One region of the Janthinobacterium sp. 1_2014MBL_MicDiv genome, then DNA from elsewhere that is predicted to be linked to it. Evidence: riboswitches for the same ligand, from Rfam matches in the RefSeq annotation. Region 1 holds a riboswitch; the other holds the start of a gene.
The links. A riboswitch is a leader RNA that binds a small molecule or an ion and turns the genes downstream of it on or off. The one in region 1 is predicted to bind thiamine pyrophosphate.
Positions count from the first base shown of each region.

Region 2: linked by a shared signal. The riboswitch ahead of thiC (phosphomethylpyrimidine synthase ThiC) and the one ahead of YQ44_RS07475 (TonB-dependent siderophore receptor) in region 1 are both predicted to bind thiamine pyrophosphate.

Region 1 is NZ_CP011319.1:1,680,373-1,689,099, reverse strand. Features, by position in the region: gene YQ44_RS07510 (flagellar assembly protein A) at 1-1,230, opposite strand, end outside; gene YQ44_RS07505 (hypothetical protein) at 1,400-1,789, opposite strand; gene ompR (osmolarity response regulator transcription factor OmpR) at 2,054-2,755, shown strand; gene YQ44_RS07495 (sensor histidine kinase) at 2,769-4,127, shown strand; gene YQ44_RS07490 (Imm26 family immunity protein) at 4,261-4,740, opposite strand; gene YQ44_RS07485 (ferritin family protein) at 4,953-5,258, opposite strand; gene YQ44_RS07480 (iron-containing alcohol dehydrogenase) at 5,406-6,563, shown strand; TPP riboswitch at 6,641-6,738, shown strand; gene YQ44_RS07475 (TonB-dependent siderophore receptor) at 6,825-8,727, shown strand, end outside.
Region 2 is NZ_CP011319.1:5,333,874-5,342,600, forward strand. Features, by position in the region: gene YQ44_RS23040 (hypothetical protein) at 1-99, opposite strand, end outside; gene YQ44_RS23045 (S-(hydroxymethyl)glutathione dehydrogenase/class III alcohol dehydrogenase) at 444-1,550, opposite strand; gene YQ44_RS23050 (ANTAR domain-containing response regulator) at 1,652-2,284, opposite strand; gene thiE (thiamine phosphate synthase) at 2,364-2,987, opposite strand; gene YQ44_RS23060 (hydroxymethylpyrimidine/phosphomethylpyrimidine kinase) at 2,998-3,762, opposite strand; gene YQ44_RS23065 (thiazole synthase) at 3,762-4,556, opposite strand; gene thiS (sulfur carrier protein ThiS) at 4,714-4,917, opposite strand; gene thiC (phosphomethylpyrimidine synthase ThiC) at 4,937-6,850, opposite strand; TPP riboswitch at 6,940-7,055, opposite strand; gene YQ44_RS23080 (hypothetical protein) at 7,164-7,433, opposite strand; gene YQ44_RS23085 (response regulator) at 7,488-8,294, opposite strand; gene YQ44_RS23090 (hybrid sensor histidine kinase/response regulator) at 8,323-8,727, opposite strand, start outside.

The DNA.
Region 1 (8,727 bases):
GATGACGACGTCGTCGGCGATGATCTCGCAATTGCTGGCGTGGTCGATCACCACGCGCGTGCCGGCGATGACGCAGCTTTCCGCGCGCCGCAAGTGCACCTCGCCGCTCAGCGACTGCACCACGGAGCCGGACGCCACGCCCTCGATGCGCACGTCGCCGTGCTCGTTGAAGGCCGTGCCGCCCACCAAGTTGCGATGGAGCAAGATCAAGCCGCCATGCGAGTGCAGATGGCCATACACGTCGCCGTGGATGGTGATGTCGCTGCCGTCGAGCTGGCGCTGCTCCTGCACCTCGCCATATTCCTCGTACGCGGCGCGCAGCTTCAGGTTGCCCGTGGTGCGGCTGCTGACGCCTTCGCGGCTGACGATCTTGTTCTCGACGGAAATCTTGCCCTGCTCATCGACATTCACGTAGCCATCTAGCGTGGCCACGATGAAGTCGCCATCGCTGAAATGCTCGGCCACCGTGCCCACGCCCGCTGCCGCCGCCAGGTCCAGCTCCAGCGGCGCGGGCGGCGGCAGCACGTTGCCGGCCAGGTCGTAGCCGGGCTGGCCGGGCGCCCCCGGCAGCAGGCGCAGCAGGCGTGCATGTTTTTTCACTTGCGGGAAGCGGTTCTTGAAGCTGAGCAAATCGAGCCGGCCGTCGGGACGCTCGCGCGGCGCATCGTCGCGGTGGATGCCCTGCGACACCTCGACCAACTGGGCGTCGCGCCCCGGCTGCGGCGGCAGCGCGCGCGCCACCGTGATGCGCTCGGCCTTGCCAGTATCGAGGATGGCGCGCACGGCAACGCTGTCGAGGCCGTAGAGCACGCCCTTGCCCCACAGGTCGGCCACCAGCTCGTCAAATTCGCGGCGCGCCGGCACCTGGCCATCCGCATCGGCCGCCAGCGCCTCAAAGTAAAACTCGGCCACGTCGCCGCGGATCTTGACCTGTTTATACAGGGCCCGCCGCGCGGCCGGGAATGGCGCCACGCGGGCGGCGACGCGCAGCAAGGCGTCTCCCTTGGGCGCGGCGCGCGGCACCGGCGCATGGAATAGTGTCAGCAGGAACAAGGGGTAGTCGAGGCCGGCCAGCAGCTGGCCGGACAGGAACAGCTGGCCAACGGCGGCGCGCAACTGGGCGGGCGCCAGGGAAAGGTCAAAGAACGCGCCGTCGTGGCGCTGGACGAGGCCATGCGGCAAGCTGGCCGCGTGGGCCGCATCTGGAACGGGCGTGTCGTCGTCGCTCACCACTTGCCTCCCCCAAAACAGAAAACTTGCCAAATTGCACTTACTCAGTACACTTGAACAATATCACGGGGCGTGGCGGCGTGCCTGACTCAGCAAAAAATCGGGCCACCAAATGCAAACAGGGCCAAGTCTTTCGAGATGGCCCTGTCGGATGGATTGCCGAAAATAGTTATCGGCGTGGCGGGTTGGAATAGATGTCCTGGCCCACTTCATTGATCTGGCGGCGCAGGTCGCGGCGCTCGTCGGGCGTCATGCGGCCCGTGCGGCGCGATGCCTCGGCGCCGTCGTTGGCGCGGCGCTGCTCTTCGGCACGCGTGTCGAAGCTGCGTGCGTCACGTTGTTCGCGCAGTCGCGTATCATTACTGCGTTGCACCTGTTCGTAACGCTGGGCCTGCATTTGCTGCTGTTGCTGCTGCTGGTCGTCGCGGCGTGGCGGTTGGTTTTGCGCGTGCGCCAGGCTGGCCGCCAACACGGAACAAACGGCGAACGTGGACAGCACGGCACGTGCGAAGGCTGATGCGCTGGGAGCGGCGTGAATTTTTGGGGTAACGATATTCATTGAGTTCCTCTTCCGCGATGCCGTATAAACTTAAAGCTGATTTCCACTGTGGCCCCAGTGTATGATGCTTTACACGGTGCAGTAAGAGTAATTGGGTAAAGTTTGTAACAGTTTGTAATGGGTCGCCACAGCCCCTTGCCGACGCCGCGCGAGGCGTTACTATAGCAACTAATATAAGATAACACGACACCCTAAATGACCACAACCTCCACAACCGGCAGCAATGCAAATACGCAATCGATCCATGGCCACCAGGCGAAAATCATGGTGGTGGACGACGATGTGCGCCTGCGCGACCTGCTGCGCCGCTACCTGACCGAGCAAGGTTTCAATGTCTTCACGGCCGAGAGCGCCACTGCGATGAACAAGCTGTGGCTGCGCGAGCGCTACGACCTGCTCGTGCTCGACCTGATGCTGCCCGGCGAAGACGGCCTGTCGATCTGCCGCCGCCTGCGCGGCGCGGGCGACCAGACGCCGATCATCATGCTGACGGCCAAGGGCGAAGACGTGGACCGCATCGTCGGCCTGGAAATGGGTGCCGACGACTACCTGCCGAAACCGTTCAATCCGCGCGAACTGGTGGCCCGCATCGGCGCCGTGCTGCGCCGCAAGGGTCCCGATGAAATCCCGGGCGCGCCGTCGGAAACGCCGCAAACCTTCGAATTCGGCGATTTCGTGCTGGACCTGGGCACGCGCACCTTGAAAAAGAATGGCGAAACGGTGCCGCTGACAACCGGTGAGTTTTCCGTGTTGAAAGTATTTGCCCGCCATGCGCGCCAGCCGCTGTCGCGCGAAAAGCTGATGGAACTGGCGCGCGGACGCGAATACGAAGTCTTCGACCGCAGCCTGGACGTGCAAATCTCGCGCCTGCGCAAGCTGATCGAGCCTGATCCGTCGAGCCCGCTGTTCATCCAGACCGTGTGGGGCCTCGGCTACGTCTTCATCCCGGACGGACAGCCGCGCTGATCGCTGGCGAGGCATGATGAAGCTTGTTCCCGATATCAGCCTGGCACGGCTGAAAAGCGGCCTGTTCTGGCGCACCTTTTTGCTGCTGGGTACGTTGACCACCGTCAGCATGATCGCCTGGATCGGCATGATTTCCGTCATCCAGCGCGAGCCGCAGGCGCAGCAGATTTCCGCCCAGGTCATTTCCGTCGTCACCATCACGCATGCGGCCCTGACGCACTCGGCGCCCGAGCTGCGGCGCGAACTGCTGTTCGACCTCGTCAGCAACGAAGGCATCCGCATCTTCCCGCTGGAAGAGGATGACCGCATCGAGCCGCCGCCCGACAATTACCTGATGCCCGACATCGAGGCGCTGGTGAAGGCCAAGCTGGGCGAGGACACGCGCTTTTCCGCGCGCGTCAACGGCGTGGCCGGCTTCTGGGTCAGCTTCAAGATCGACGACGACGAATACTGGCTGATGCTCGAGCGCGAGCGCCTGCGCGGCCTGACGGGCTTCCAGTGGCTGGGCTGGGCCAGTCTCGTATCCTTGCTGTCCGTGCTGGGCGCGGCCATCATTTCCAGCCTGATCAATCTGCCGCTGTCGCGTTTGACGGCGGCCGCGCGCGATATCGCCAAGGGCAAGCAGCCGGCGCCGCTGCCGGAAAAAGGCCCGATCGAGATCATCGAGGCGAACCGCAGCTTCAACCAGATGGTCGACGACCTGCAGCAGGTGGAATCGGACCGCGCCGTGATCCTGGCCGGCATCTCGCACGATTTGCGCACGCCGCTGGCGCGCATGCAGCTGGAAGTGGAAATGGCGAACCTGTCGGACGAGGCGCGCGAAGGCATCCAGTCCGATATCGGGCAGATGGACGCCATCATCGGCCAGTTCCTCGACTACGCCAGGCCGACGGAAGCGTCGAGTTTTACGAATGTGGACTTGAGCGGCTTGCTCAGCGACATGGCGCGCGAAGCGATGCGCCTGCCCGACGTGAAGATCAATGCGACGATCGCCGATGGCGCGCAGGCGATGGGCAATGCCACGGACCTGCGCCGCGTGCTGAACAACCTGATCGAGAATGCGCGCCGCTATGGCAAGACGCCGGGCAGCGACGTGACGGAAATCGACATCGCCTGCCAGGTGCGCACCAGCCATGGCGCGAAAAAAGTCATCATCGAAGTGCAGGACCATGGCACCGGCGTGCCGGCGGAAAAGATCGAGCAGCTGCTGAAACCCTTCACCCGCCTCGACACGGCGCGCGGCCAGGCAAACGGTGCCGGGCTGGGCCTGGCCATCGTCGACCGCGTGCTGCTGCGCCACGGCGCCGAACTGCAGGTGCGCAACCGCGAAGGCGGCGGCCTGGCGTTTCAGATCAGCTTGCCGGCGGTATAAGCGGCGTAGGTCGGATCGGCGAGGTCTTGCCTCGCGTAATCCGACAACATTGTTGGCTATTCCTGTCGGATTGCGCGCCAGGCGCCAATCCGCCTACGCTGCCGGCTCCGGCGTCTCCGCCGCCCGACAACGGTCAAGCGGACGCCTGCTCCTGCGCCAGCAATTTATTCATCAACAATTCCGTGGCCCCGTAACCGTACAGGGAATCGCTTTCCATGCCCGGCGTATCGAAGGGTATCGATTCCTCGCGGTCCAGCTTGGCCGGATCGGCGTCCGCATAGCTGGCGCGCCACGCGCGCTGCAGCGATTCGTTACGGCGGATAAACGCCGGCATGGGCCAGGCGGCGCGGTTCCAATGGCGGCTGTCGCCCAGCAGGGGCCAGCGTTCGTTGAGCAGGGCCATGTCGCCCGTGCGCAGGCGGCGCACGGCCTGCTCCGGCTGCAAGGCTTCCAGTTCATCCAGCGCGGGCAGGCTGTCGCGCTTCGGCCCGAACATATACGCCAGCATGATGCGTCCGGCAGGCGCCGTGCGCGCCACCACGCCGACGGCATAGCCGCCGCCCGGCAAGGGCACGGCAAACCAGCTGCCTTCTCGGTATGGTAATGACTTCATATAAAACCCTCAGGAAGACGCCGGGCAACGGCGACTGCGCGGCGCGATTTGCGGCCTCCGGTGCTCGCTGTACCTCAGTACAGTTCCGCTCCTCGGCCACAACGCGCATCCGCTCGCAACGCCGCTCGCCGACGTTAAATTCAATTAGGGCCACAGTCTACGCGAAGCAAGGCCGGTGTGGCGCATGGTACGCCACGGCAACAAACCAATAGTTACGATACTTTTTCATCATAATGATACTGGGCCACGATGGGGCCCGCCTTGAACAGCGCTTCCTTCATTTCCTTGTCCAGGCGCGCGTCGCGGCGGCGCATCCATTCGAGCAGCATGGCGACTTCCTTGCGGCTGGTATCGCCCGCATGCGCGAGCACGCGGCGCAGTTCCGGGTCGGTGCACGCCTCGAAGCGCTGGCTGTTCAGGTCCAGCGCTTGCAGCGCGGCGATGGCGGCGCCGATGGCGCGGTGCATGTCGAGCGCGGTGGCGGGCAAATCGGATTCTTCCAGTGGGACGGTGGTCATGCGGCTTCCTTTTCGCGTAGTGGGTGATATGGCCTGCGCTGCATTCTCCGCCGCGCGGGCGAAAAGCTCAAGCGCCCACGACACGTTTCGCCCCGTTCGGCCATAATCATGGCTCGGCATTAGCCTACACATCGCAGCGGGAGCCCCATGTTCAATTTCGATTTCTACAATCCGACGCAAATCCTCTTCGGCCAGGGCCAGATCGCCGCCATCACGGCGCTGATCCCGCCGCAGGCGAGGGTGCTGATGACGTATGGCGGCGGCAGCATCAAGCAGAACGGCGTCTACGATGAGGTGCGCGCGGCGCTGGCCGGCCACACGGTGCTGGAATTTGCCGGCATCGAACCGAATCCCAGCTATGAAACCCTGATGCAGGCCGTGGCCCTCGTGAAAAGCGAGCGCATCGATTTCCTGCTGGCCGTCGGCGGCGGTTCCGTGGTCGACGGCACCAAGTTCATCGCCGCGGCCGCGCTGCATGAAGGCGAGGCCTGGGACATCCTGGCGAAAGGCGGCAAGATCGTCGACGCCGCCCTGCCCTTCGGCACCGTGCTGACCCTGCCGGCCACGGGTTCCGAAATGAATGGCTCGGCCGTGATCACGCGCAAGGCCACGCAGGAAAAGCGCTCGTTCATGAGCCGCAAGGTCTATCCTAAATTCTCGGTGCTGGATCCCACGAAGACGTTCACCCTGCCGCTGCGCCAGGTGGGCAATGGCGTCGTCGATGCCTTCGCGCATGTGATGGAGCAATACCTGACCTACCCCGTCAACGCGTCCGTGCAAGACCGCTTCGCCGAAGGCATCCTGCTGACCCTGATCGAGGAAGGCCCGAAGGCCCTGTCCCACCCGGACGACTACGACGTGCGCGCCAACGTGATGTGGAGCGCCACCCTGGCCTTGAATGGCCTGATCGGCGTGGGCGTGCCGCAGGACTGGTCCACGCACGCCATCGGCCATGAATTGACGGCCCTGTACGAGCTCGATCACGCGCAGACGCTGGCCATCATCCTGCCCAGCATGTTGCGCGTGCGCAAGCAGGCCAAGCGCGCCAAGCTGCTGCAGTACGCGGCCCGCGTGTGGGGCCTCGACGGCGGCGACGAGGATGGCCGCATCGAGGCGGCCATCGCGCGCACGGAATTCTTCTTCCGCCACATGGGCGTCAAGACGCGCCTGGCCGACTATGGCCTGAACCATGCCAGCGTGGACGCCGTCGTGGCGGCACTGGAAGCGCACGGCATGACGGCGCTGGGCGAGCAGCGCGAAGTGACGCCCGCCGTCAGCCGCAAGGTGCTGGAGCTGAGCCTGTAGCCTGGTTTTAGAATCTGCCCACACTGTTGTAAAACGGTCAGCCAGCGGGACAGCGGGCCGTGGTTCATGCTAAGCTGTCGTTTCGCTAGGGGTCCTGGAGTCGTTATCCGGGTGAGAGATACCCTTCGTACCTGATCTGGATAATGCCAGCGAAGGAAAGCGCAAAGTACCTCCCTCCTTTGATAGCTCCTGCGTTGGCGCCAGCCGAACAAGCAGCCTGCCGTGCTCTTTCCCAGAGACGGCTTGAACCACGAGCAATCTATGTCCACACCGAATTTATCTGCGCATTTTTCACGTCCTGTACTGACCCTGGCCATCCTGCACGCGTTTGCCGCGCCCGCCCTGGCCGTCAATGACACCGCCGAAGCCGATGCGCAAAGCATGACCGAAGTCATCGTCACGGCCAGCAAGGCGCCGGCCGCCAAGCGCGCCTCCGTGGGCGGCTTTTCCGACGCGCCGCTGCTGCAGACGCCGGCCAGCGTCACCGTCATCGGGCAAAAAGAATTGCAGGACCTGCAGATCCGCAATCTCAGCGATGCCGTCAAGCTCGACGCCAGCATCAACGATTCCTACAACGCCGTCGGCTATGCGGAACAGTTTACGATACGCGGCTTCAAGCTCGACACCAATTCCAGCTACCGCAAGGATGGCGTCGCCATTCCCGGCGACACGCAAATTCCGCTGGAAAACAAGGAACGCATCGAAGTGCTGAAGGGCCTGGCAGGCTTGCAGGCAGGCATGGCCGCGCCGGGCGGCGTGATCGACTTCATCGTCAAGCGCCCGACGAATGCGCCGCTGCGCACGGTCACGCTGGAAGCGCGCGAACGGGGCACGCTGTACGGCGCCGTCGACGTGGGCGGACGCCTGGAAGACACGCGCTTCGGCTACCGCGTCAACGTGGCGGCCGAGCGCCTGCGCTCCTACATCAAGGGCGCCGACGGCAACCGCAAATTCATTTCCGGCGCCTTCGACTGGCAAATCTCGCCGCAGGCGCTGCTGCAACTGGACGCCGACTACCAGGACAAGGCGCAAGTGACGGCGCCCGGCTTCCAGCTGCTGAGCAACGGCCGCCTGCCGTCGAACGTCAGCGCCGACACCATGCTCAACAAGCAGCCGTGGACGCACCCGGTGGAAACCGTCACCAGCAACGTCGGCCTGCGCTTCCAGTACGCGTTCAACGACGACTGGCATGCCACCGTCTCCGCCAACCAGCACTCGTTCAAGCGCGACGACTATACGGCCTACCCGTACGGCTGCAGCCCGGAAGGCTGGGACCCCGTGTTCTGCAGCAACGGCGACTTCTCCGTCTGGGATTTCCGCAGCCTGGGCGAGACGAAAAAGCCGCTGAGCGCGCAAGCCATGATCCAGGGCAAGTTCGCCACGGGCAGCCTGCGCCATGAATTCACGGCCGGCGTGTCGTATTTCAACCGCAAGGACCGTGCCGGCAAATACGTGTACGACGAAGTGGGCATCAGCAATATCTACCGTCCCGTCATCGTCGCCCCGTCCGACGGCGTCACGGGCCCCGTGCGCCTGGTGCGCAACGACAAGGAAAAATCCGTCTTCGTGCAGGACATCGTCAGCCTGGCGCCGAACTGGAAACTGCATGGCGGCTTGCGCCACATCGATGTCGATGGCTACCAGTATGTATTGAAGGCCGACAAGGAAATCCGCGCCAAGCACGACTTCCTGCTGCCGAACGTGGCGCTGGTGTACAACCCGCAAGACAATATCGCCGTGTATGCGTCCTACTCTCAGGGCATGGAACACGGCGGCACGGCCGACCGCTATGCGGAAAACGCCAACGTGGAACTGACGCCGAGCCGCTCGAAGCAGATCGAGTTCGGCGTGAAGATGGACGTGACGCCGGACTTCATGGTGGCCGCCAGCCTGTTCCAGATCCGCAAGGGCCTGGAATTCAACCAATACCTCGACAGCAGCAAAACCGCGTACAACTTCGTGCGTGCCGGCCAGGCCCAGCACCGTGGCCTGGAACTGTCGGCCCAGGGCAAGGCATCCGCCAACCTGCAGCTGGGCGCGTCCCTGACGGCCCTGAACAGCCAGCAGTCGGACACGGGCAATGCGGACCTGGACGGCAAGCGCGTGCCCAACGTGCCGGCCCTGAAGGCGGCCGTGCGCGCCGACTACGCCGTGCCGCAAGTGG
Region 2 (8,727 bases), 2.8 Mb from region 1:
GGCCGGCGGCGCGGGCGGCTGCGGCGGCTGCACGGCCAGGGCGCTGCCGCCGAGTAGGATGCCGGCCAGGCTGAGGATCAAACGGTGGGAAGTGGACATGGCTGCCTCATAGGTATGGTTGGAGCGTCCACTCTAGCCATGCCCGGCCGGCGGCTCCAGCGCCGTGCGACAGGCTGCAAAAAGGCGCGCCTGGACGGCAGGCTTGCGCGATGGATGGTAGTCGGCGGGCAAAAAAAAAGGAGGCCAGTGGCCTCCGCAAAGCCGCCGTGGTACGGCGACAGGGACCACGATAGCCGCGTGCCGGCGGCGCTTCCAGCGTCATGCGATGAAGTGCCCGGATGAGGGACTGGACGACCGATAGGCGCGATGGATGGTAAAGCGCGGCGGCAAAAAAAACGGAGGCCGCAGCCTCCGCAAAAACGCCGTGGTACGGCGTATTTACATTAGTACAAGACGACGGAACGGATCGATTCGCCGCTCTTCATCAAGTCGAAACCTTGATTGATATCATCAAGCTTCAGGCGGTGCGTGATCAAATCATCGATATTGAGCTTGCCTTCCATGTACCAGTCGACGATCTTCGGCACGTCCGTGCGGCCGCGCGCGCCGCCGAAAGCGGAACCCTTCCACACGCGCCCCGTCACCAGCTGGAATGGCCGCGTGGAGATTTCCTGGCCGGCGGCCGCCACGCCGATGATGATGGACTGGCCCCAGCCCTTGTGGCAGCACTCGAGCGACTGGCGCATGGTGGTGGTATTGCCGATGCACTCGAAACTGTAGTCGGCGCCGCCGTCCGTCAGCTGCACGATGGTGTCGACGACGTTTTCCACTTCATTGGCGTTGACGAAATGCGTCATGCCGAACTTGCGCGCGATGGCCTGGCGCGCCGGATTGATGTCGACGCCGATGATCTTGTCGGCGCCGACCATCTTCGCCGCCTGGATCACGTTCAGGCCGATGCCGCCCAGGCCGAACACGACCACGTTGGCACCCGCCTCGACCTTGGCCGTGAACAGCACGGCGCCCACGCCCGTCGTCACGCCGCAACCGATGTAGCACACCTTGTCGAACGGCGCGTCCTCGCGGATCTTGGCGAGAGCGATTTCCGGCACGACGATATAGTTTGAGAAGGTGGACGTGCCCATGTAGTGGAAGATGGGCTTGCCGTCGATGGAGAAGCGCGAGGTGGCGTCCGGCATCAGGCCGCGGCCCTGGGTCGAGCGGATCGACTGGCACAGATTGGTTTTTTGCGACAGGCAGAACTTGCACTGGCGGCATTCCGGCGTGTACAGGGGGATGACGTGGTCATCCTTTTTCAGGCTTTTCACGCCCGGCCCCACGTCGACGACGATGCCGGCGCCTTCATGGCCAAGGATGGACGGGAAGATGCCTTCCGGGTCGGCGCCCGACAAGGTGTAGTAATCGGTATGGCAAATGCCGGTGGCCTTGATCTCGACCAGTACTTCGCCCTCGCGCGGGCCGGCCAGGTCGACTTCTTCTATCGTCAGCGGAGCGCCCGCCTTCCATGCAATCGCGGCTTTGGTTTTCATGTGTGTCCTGTCAGTGGTTGAATCAGGCGCGCCAGCGCGCCGTATCGCCACATCATAACAAGGCACGCACCGGCGTGCCACACCGGCGCAAGGGGAAACACTTACTTGGTTTTCGCGCGGTTGAGGAATGCGCCGTGCAAGCCGTTCAGGGTTTCCTCGGCCAGCAGCAGCTGGCTGGCGATTTCATTGATCTTGCGGCGGCTCGAGCGGGCATGGTCGCGCAGCACCTCGAACGCCGTGTTGCGGTCCGTCTGGAACTTGCCCATCAAGAGACCCACGGCCAGGCTCGTTTCGCGGCCGGCGGCCAGCGCCGCATTCAGGTTCAGCTCGGTACGACGCAGCTGACGGATCTCGTCGGCGCGCGCCAGGCCCGCTTCGAATGCGGGCATCAGGCGGCCTTCGTCGACGGGTTTGACCACATAGCCGACGGCGCCGTAGGCGGCCGCCTGCTTGCCCGACTCGCTGTCGCCGCTGCCGGACAGGAACATGAACGGCACGGCCGTCTCGCCGTGCAGGCGCTTGGCCAGCTCCAGGCCGGACATGCCCGGCATGTGGATGTCGAGCAAGGCCAGGTCGGGTTCGCGCTGCGCGATCAGCTGCAGCGCCACTTCGGCGGAATTGGCCAGGGCCGTCTCGTAACCGGCATGGCGCAGGACTTCGCCAAGGAATTCCAACAGGAGTTGGTCATCGTCAACGATCAGGATAAGGCGTTTCGCGGCGGCAGGCTGACTCATGGGCAAAGGAACCTCGGTAATGAATGATGCTCTTATTATATGCCGATTATGCGTGAAATCCGCCGCGCAAGACCTCCGCTTAACGCGCAAACAGCAGATTGAATTGCTGCACTGCAATATCCACCTCGTCCGCCTGGTCTCCGTTGCCAAATACGCTGCTGATCGCCGCCACCATGTCGGCGCCGCGCGCGACCAGCGGCGCCGCATTCGCCGGCGTCATGCCGCCGATCACCACGCACGGCAAGCTGATCTCGCGTTTCGTCTGCAGCACGATGTCCAGCGGCGTCGTCACCGGATACTGTTTCACCAGCGATGGATAGAAGCCGCCAAAGGCCACGTAACTGGCGCCGCCCGCCTGCGCCGCGTACGCCAGCGCCATGTCGCCATAGCAGGAAGCGCCGACGATCTTGTCCGTCCCCAGCCGCGCGCGCACCTGCGCGACGGGCGCATCCGTGCCACCCACGTGCACGCCGTCCGCGTCGAGCTCTTCGCACAGTTCGATGAAGTCATTGATGATGAAGGGCACGCCATACTTGCGGGCCAGCGCCAGCAAGGCGCCCGCCTGCTCGCGCCGTTGCGCCGCATCGGCGCTCTTGTGGCGGTATTGCAGCAGGGCCACGCCGCCCTGCAAGGCTTGCTCGCTTACGTCGAGCAGGCGGTCGGTGTCATCCCAGTTGGGAGTGACGAGATACAGTCCACGCATGATGTTTTCCTTAATCAGTCAGTCGTTGCGGCATGAATTGACCTGGCGCAATGGCATACGCGCCAGCCAGGGCCGCATGGCAATAAGTTTGCGCGCCATCAAGCGCCTGCGCGAGTGGCTGACCCGACGCCAGCCGCGCCGCGATGGCGGACGCCAGGGTGCAGCCGCTGCCGTGGAAGGCGCCGGGCAGGCGTGGCCAGCACCACTCGCGCTCCACGCCAGCGGCATCGCGCCAGCGGTTGATCACCTCGTCACCGGCGCCATGGCCGCCCGTCACCAGCACATGTTCGCAGCCTTGCGCGCGCAAGTTTTCCGCTCCGCCCAGGGCCACCGCCTCCGGCCCGTTCGGTACGATGACAGTAGTCACTGCCAGCAGGGGTGCCAGCGCCAGCACGGCATCGTCCAGGCTGAGCACGTCGCCATGGCCGCTGGCCAGCACGGGGTCGAGCACGACGGGCAGATTCGGCCGGGCCTGCCGCAATTGCCCGATCAAGTCGGCGATGACGGCCGCGTTTGCCGCGCTGCCGGGAATGCCGATTTTCACGGCGTGGATGGCGATCTTGTCGATCAACGCCTGCGCCTGCCGGCGCAGCAGCTCCGGCGCCACGGCTTGCACGCCAAACACGCGGTCGTTGTCCTGCACGGTCAGCGCCGTGACGACGGGCAAGGCATGCGCACCCTGCGCCGCGATGGCGAGAATATCGGCGGCGATGCCCGCGCCGCCGGAAGGATCGACGCCGGCAAACACCAGCACCGCCGGCAGCGTAGGCACCATCACGCCAGGCGGCCTGCCATCGGCGACGATGGCGAGGCGGCGAATTTGCGCGGCATGCGTCCCGCCAGGAACGCTTCGCGCCCGGCCCGCACGGCCAGCTTCATGGCGCGCGCCATGCGCACGGGGTCGCGCGCGCCCGCGATCGCCGTGTTCATCAACACGCCATCGCAGCCAAGCTCCATGGCGATCGCCGCATCCGACGCCGTGCCCACGCCCGCGTCCACCAGCACCGGCACTTTCGCCTGGTCGATGATCAGGGACAAGTTCCACGGATTCAAGATGCCCATGCCCGAGCCGATCAGGGACGCCAGCGGCATGACGGCCACGCAGCCGATGTCTTCCAGAATCTTCGCCTGGATCGGGTCGTCGCTGCAGTACACCATCACGTCGAAGCCATCCTTGACCAGCGCCTCGGCCGCGATCAGGGTTTCCGGCATGTGCGGGAACAGGGTCTTTTCGTCGCCCAGCACTTCCAGTTTCACCAGATTGCGCCCGCCCAGCAGTTCGCGCGCCAGCTGCAAGGTGTACACGGCATCCTTGGCGTTGTAGCAGCCGGCCGTGTTCGGGAGTATGGTGTACTGCTCGGGCGGCACGAAGTCGAGCAGGCTGGGCGCATTCGGATCTTGCCCGATATTCACGCGGCGGATCGCCACCGTGATGATCTGCGCCTCGGCCGCGTCCGTCGCTTCGCGCGTCTGCGGCAAGTCCTTGTACTTGCCGCTGCCCACCAGCAGGCGCGATTGATACTGTTTTCCTGCGATCGTCAGCAGGTCGTTGTTTGTTGCGGTATGCATATGCTGTTCCTTAAGTTTTTAAACGTCCGAAGAAAACCGTCGCGAGCGGCGATGATTTGTGGCCGAGACGCGCCACCGTGCCAGGGCACGGGCGCGCCGAGCCGGTGAGCATCGCAGGCCGCAAAGCGCGACGCGCAGCAGGTTTGCTTGGACATTTTTAGCCGCCGCCGATGGCGCGGACGATCTCCACCTGGTCCTGGGTTTCCAGGACCCTGTCCCGCCACGCCTTGCGCGGCACCACGCTGCGGTTGACGGCCAGCGCCAGCGCCTGGTTTTCCAGCGACAGCGCGGCGATCAGTTGATCCAGGGTTTGCCCGGGCGGCACCTGGTGCGGCGCGCCGTTGAGCATGATCGGTATCAATGCACTCATCACGCCTCCCTCAGACCTTGCGGTACAGCTCGGCGCCGTTCTTGATGAACTCGATGGCTTTCACTTCCATGCCCTGCTTCAGCGCCTTGTCTTCCGCAATGCCCATGCCGGCCGCGTATTCGCGCACTTCCTGCGTGATCTTCATCGAACAGAAGTGGGGGCCGCACATGGAGCAGAAATGCGCCACCTTGGCCGAATCCTTGGGCAAGGTTTCATCGTGGAATTCGCGCGCCTTGTCCGGGTCCAGGCCGATGTTGAACTGGTCGTCCCAGCGGAATTCGAAACGCGCCTTCGACAGCGCGTTGTCGCGGATCTGCGCGCCCGGGTGGCCCTTCGCCAGGTCGGCCGCATGCGCCGCGATCTTGTAGGTGATGATGCCGTCCTTGACGTCCGCCTTGTTCGGCAAGCCCAGGTGCTCCTTCGGCGTCACGTAGCACAGCATGGCCGTGCCGTACCAGCCGATCATGGCCGCGCCGATGCCCGAGGTGATGTGGTCGTAGCCGGGCGCGATGTCGGTCGTCAGCGGCCCCAGGGTGTAGAACGGCGCCTCGCCGCACTGCTCCAGCTGCAAGTCCATGTTTTCCTTTATCAATTGCATGGGCACGTGGCCCGGGCCTTCGATCATCACTTGCACGTCGTGCTTCCAGGCGATCTGCGTCAGCTCGCCCAGGGTCTTCAGCTCGCCCAGCTGCGCCTCGTCGTTGGCGTCGTAGATGGAGCCGGGACGCAGGCCGTCGCCCAGCGAGAACGAGACGTCATATGCCTTCATGATCTCGCAAATCTCTTCGAAATGCGTGTACAGGAACGATTCCTGGTGGTGGGCCAGGCACCATTTCGCCATGATGGAGCCGCCGCGCGAAACGATGCCCGTCAAGCGCTTGGCCGTCATCGGCACATAGCGCAGCAGCACGCCGGCGTGGATGGTGAAGTAGTCGACGCCCTGCTCGGCCTGCTCGATCAGGGTGTCGCGGAAAATTTCCCACGTTAAATCTTCTGCCTTGCCATTGACCTTTTCCAGCGCCTGGTAGATGGGCACGGTACCGATGGGCACGGGGCTGTTGCGCACGATCCATTCGCGCGTCTCGTGGATGTGCTTGCCAGTCGACAAGTCCATCACATTGTCGCCGCCCCAGCGGATGGCCCAGGTCATCTTTTCCACTTCCTCGCCGATGGACGACGTGACGGCCGAGTTGCCGATATTTGCGTTAATTTTCACCAGGAAATTGCGGCCGATGATCATCGGTTCGACTTCCGGGTGGTTGATGTTGGCAGGGATGATGGCGCGGCCGCGGGCGATTTCCTCGCGCACGAACTCGGGCGTGATTTCGGCCGGGATGCTGGCGCCAAACGACTGGCCAGGGTGCTGGCGGCCCATCATCTCGGCCATCCGCTCGCCCATGGGGCCGGAAGCCTTGAGCTCGCGCAAATACTCTTGCCGGCGCATGTTTTCGCGGATGGCGACGAATTCCATTTCCGGCGTGATGATGCCCTGGCGCGCGTAATGCATCTGCGTCACGTTCTTGCCGGCAATGGCGCGGCGCGGCTTGCGGTGCAGGTTGAAGCGCAGCTCGGCCAGTTTCGGGTCGGCCAGGCGGGCGATGCCGTAGTCGGAGGTGGGACCTGGCAATTCTTCCGTGTCGGCACGCTCGAGTATCCACGGCAGGCGCGGCGTATCGAGGCCCGAGCGGATGTCGATCTGCACGTCCGGGTCCGTGTACGGGCCGGACGTATCGTACACGTAGATCGGCGGATTCTTTTCGCCGCCGAACGACGCTTCCGTGTCGGACTGGCTGATGGCGCGCATGGGCACGCGGATGTCGGGGCGGCTGCCTTCGACATAAATCTTGCGCGAATTGGGCAGCGGCGCGATGGCGGCTTCGTCGACCGTGGCGGTGGCGGAAAGGAATTTCGGATTGGCGTTCATTTTGGCTCCTTGGCTAGACTGCAGCTAGACTATTTATAGCCTGGAGCCAGCTAAGGAGGTTCGGCTGCGCGCACGCGGAAAGGCGGGGTGCGTTCATCCTAAAGCTTCCCTTCGCTGGCATTATCCAGATCAGGTTCGGAGGGTATTTCTCACCCGCGCTTGCACCGTGTTTCCACAGCGAAAGGCAGGACCCCTAGCGTTTGCCGCCTTGCGGCAGCGAGCCAATTATACGCGGTTCGCGCCGCGTGGCCAGATGATTTCTTGCAGCTGTCGTCTTTGCGCATCGCTTGCCTTGCAAACGATGCGCGGACATTTATTTCTTCTTGCCCCAGCGCCAGCTGGTCGGTTCGCCTTTCAGCCAGCACACGCCGACGAGCGCGGCGGCGATGACGACTTCATAGACGATGTACGGCGCCAGCGATTCCTGCGGCGGGAACAGATAGGCGCCGCAGGCGAACAGCGCCAGCGCGCCGAGGAAGACCAGCCAGCCCTGCCAGGTGATGGGCATGCCCCAGCCCCAGCCATAGGTCTTGGCGGGGAACCAGTATTGCGGCGGTGTCGCCGGAGGCAGTTTGTCAGCCATGATGCTTTCCTTGTCGATGTGAATGGCAACAAGTATAAATCAGCCGCCCGCCAATCAGGCAGTGCGCAGGCGCGCCGTGACATCGAGGCCGATGCCGCGGTAGCCGATGAAGCGGCTGCCATTGTCGAACATCGGTTCGCCGCTGACCTGCAGGTACTGCGTGCTGCCGTCCGGGTTGGCGCGGCTGTAGATGAAGTCGAGGAACGGTTCGCGCGCGGCGATCTTGGCGTCGAGCAAGGCACGCTCGGCGGCGTTCCAGCGCTGCGGCTCGTCTTCGCTGCCGATGCCCAGCATCTCGGCCACGGGGCCGGAAAAGCGCGTCAAATTGCCCTGCGCATCCTGTTCCCAGTACCAGTCCGACGACAGTTCCGTGAAGCGCTGGAAGCGCGCTTCGCTTTCGCGCAGTTCGGCCGTGCGCGCTTCCACCATCTGTTCCAGCGACTTGCTGTAGTCGCCCAGCTTCTGGTACAGCAGGCGTACTTCCAGCATGTTGTGGATGCGCGTCTTGACTTCCACCAGGTCGAAGGGCTTGCTGACGAAATCCTTGGCGCCGGCCTGCAGCGCGCGCAGCTTGTGGCCAGGCTGGGCCGTGATCACCAGCACGGGCAGGTAACTGCCTGCCTCGATGTCGCGCAAGCCTTCCATCACCTCGAAGCCATCCATTTCCGGCATCTGCAAGTCGAGCAGGATCAAATCGTAGCGGTGCTGCTGGTGCAGCGCGCGCACGGCTTGCGGGTCCATGGTGGACGTGATGCGCGTGTAGCCGGCATTGCGCAGCACCTGTTCCAGCAGCATGACGTTGGCCTCCTGGTCATCGACGATGAGGATGCTGGCGTTCAGAATCTCGGTGGCTTGAAGCATGGCGGTATTCCTAAAAATAAATGCTGAATTAGCGTACTGCGTGAGTGTCGTCGGCCAGGCCGTGCGCTGCCGCATGGTGCAGGGCCACGTCGAGCGCATCCATGAATTCGACGACCTTGATCGGCTTGGTCAGATAGCGGAAGAAGCCAGCTTCCAGGCCTTTTTCGATGTCGCGCGGCACGGCGTTGGCCGACAGCGCCATCACGGGAATGTGGCTGGTCAGCGGATCGTCGTGCAGGATATGCAGCGCGCCATAGCCGCTGATGCCGGGCAGGTTGATATCCATCAAGATCACATCGGGCTGGTAGGTGCGCGCCAGGTCGATGCCCAGGTGCGCATCGATGGCCGTCAGCAGCTTCAGGTCGCTGCGGCGGGCGATCAATTGCTCCACCAGCGCCAGGTTGGCGGGATTGTCTTCCACGTACAGCAAGGT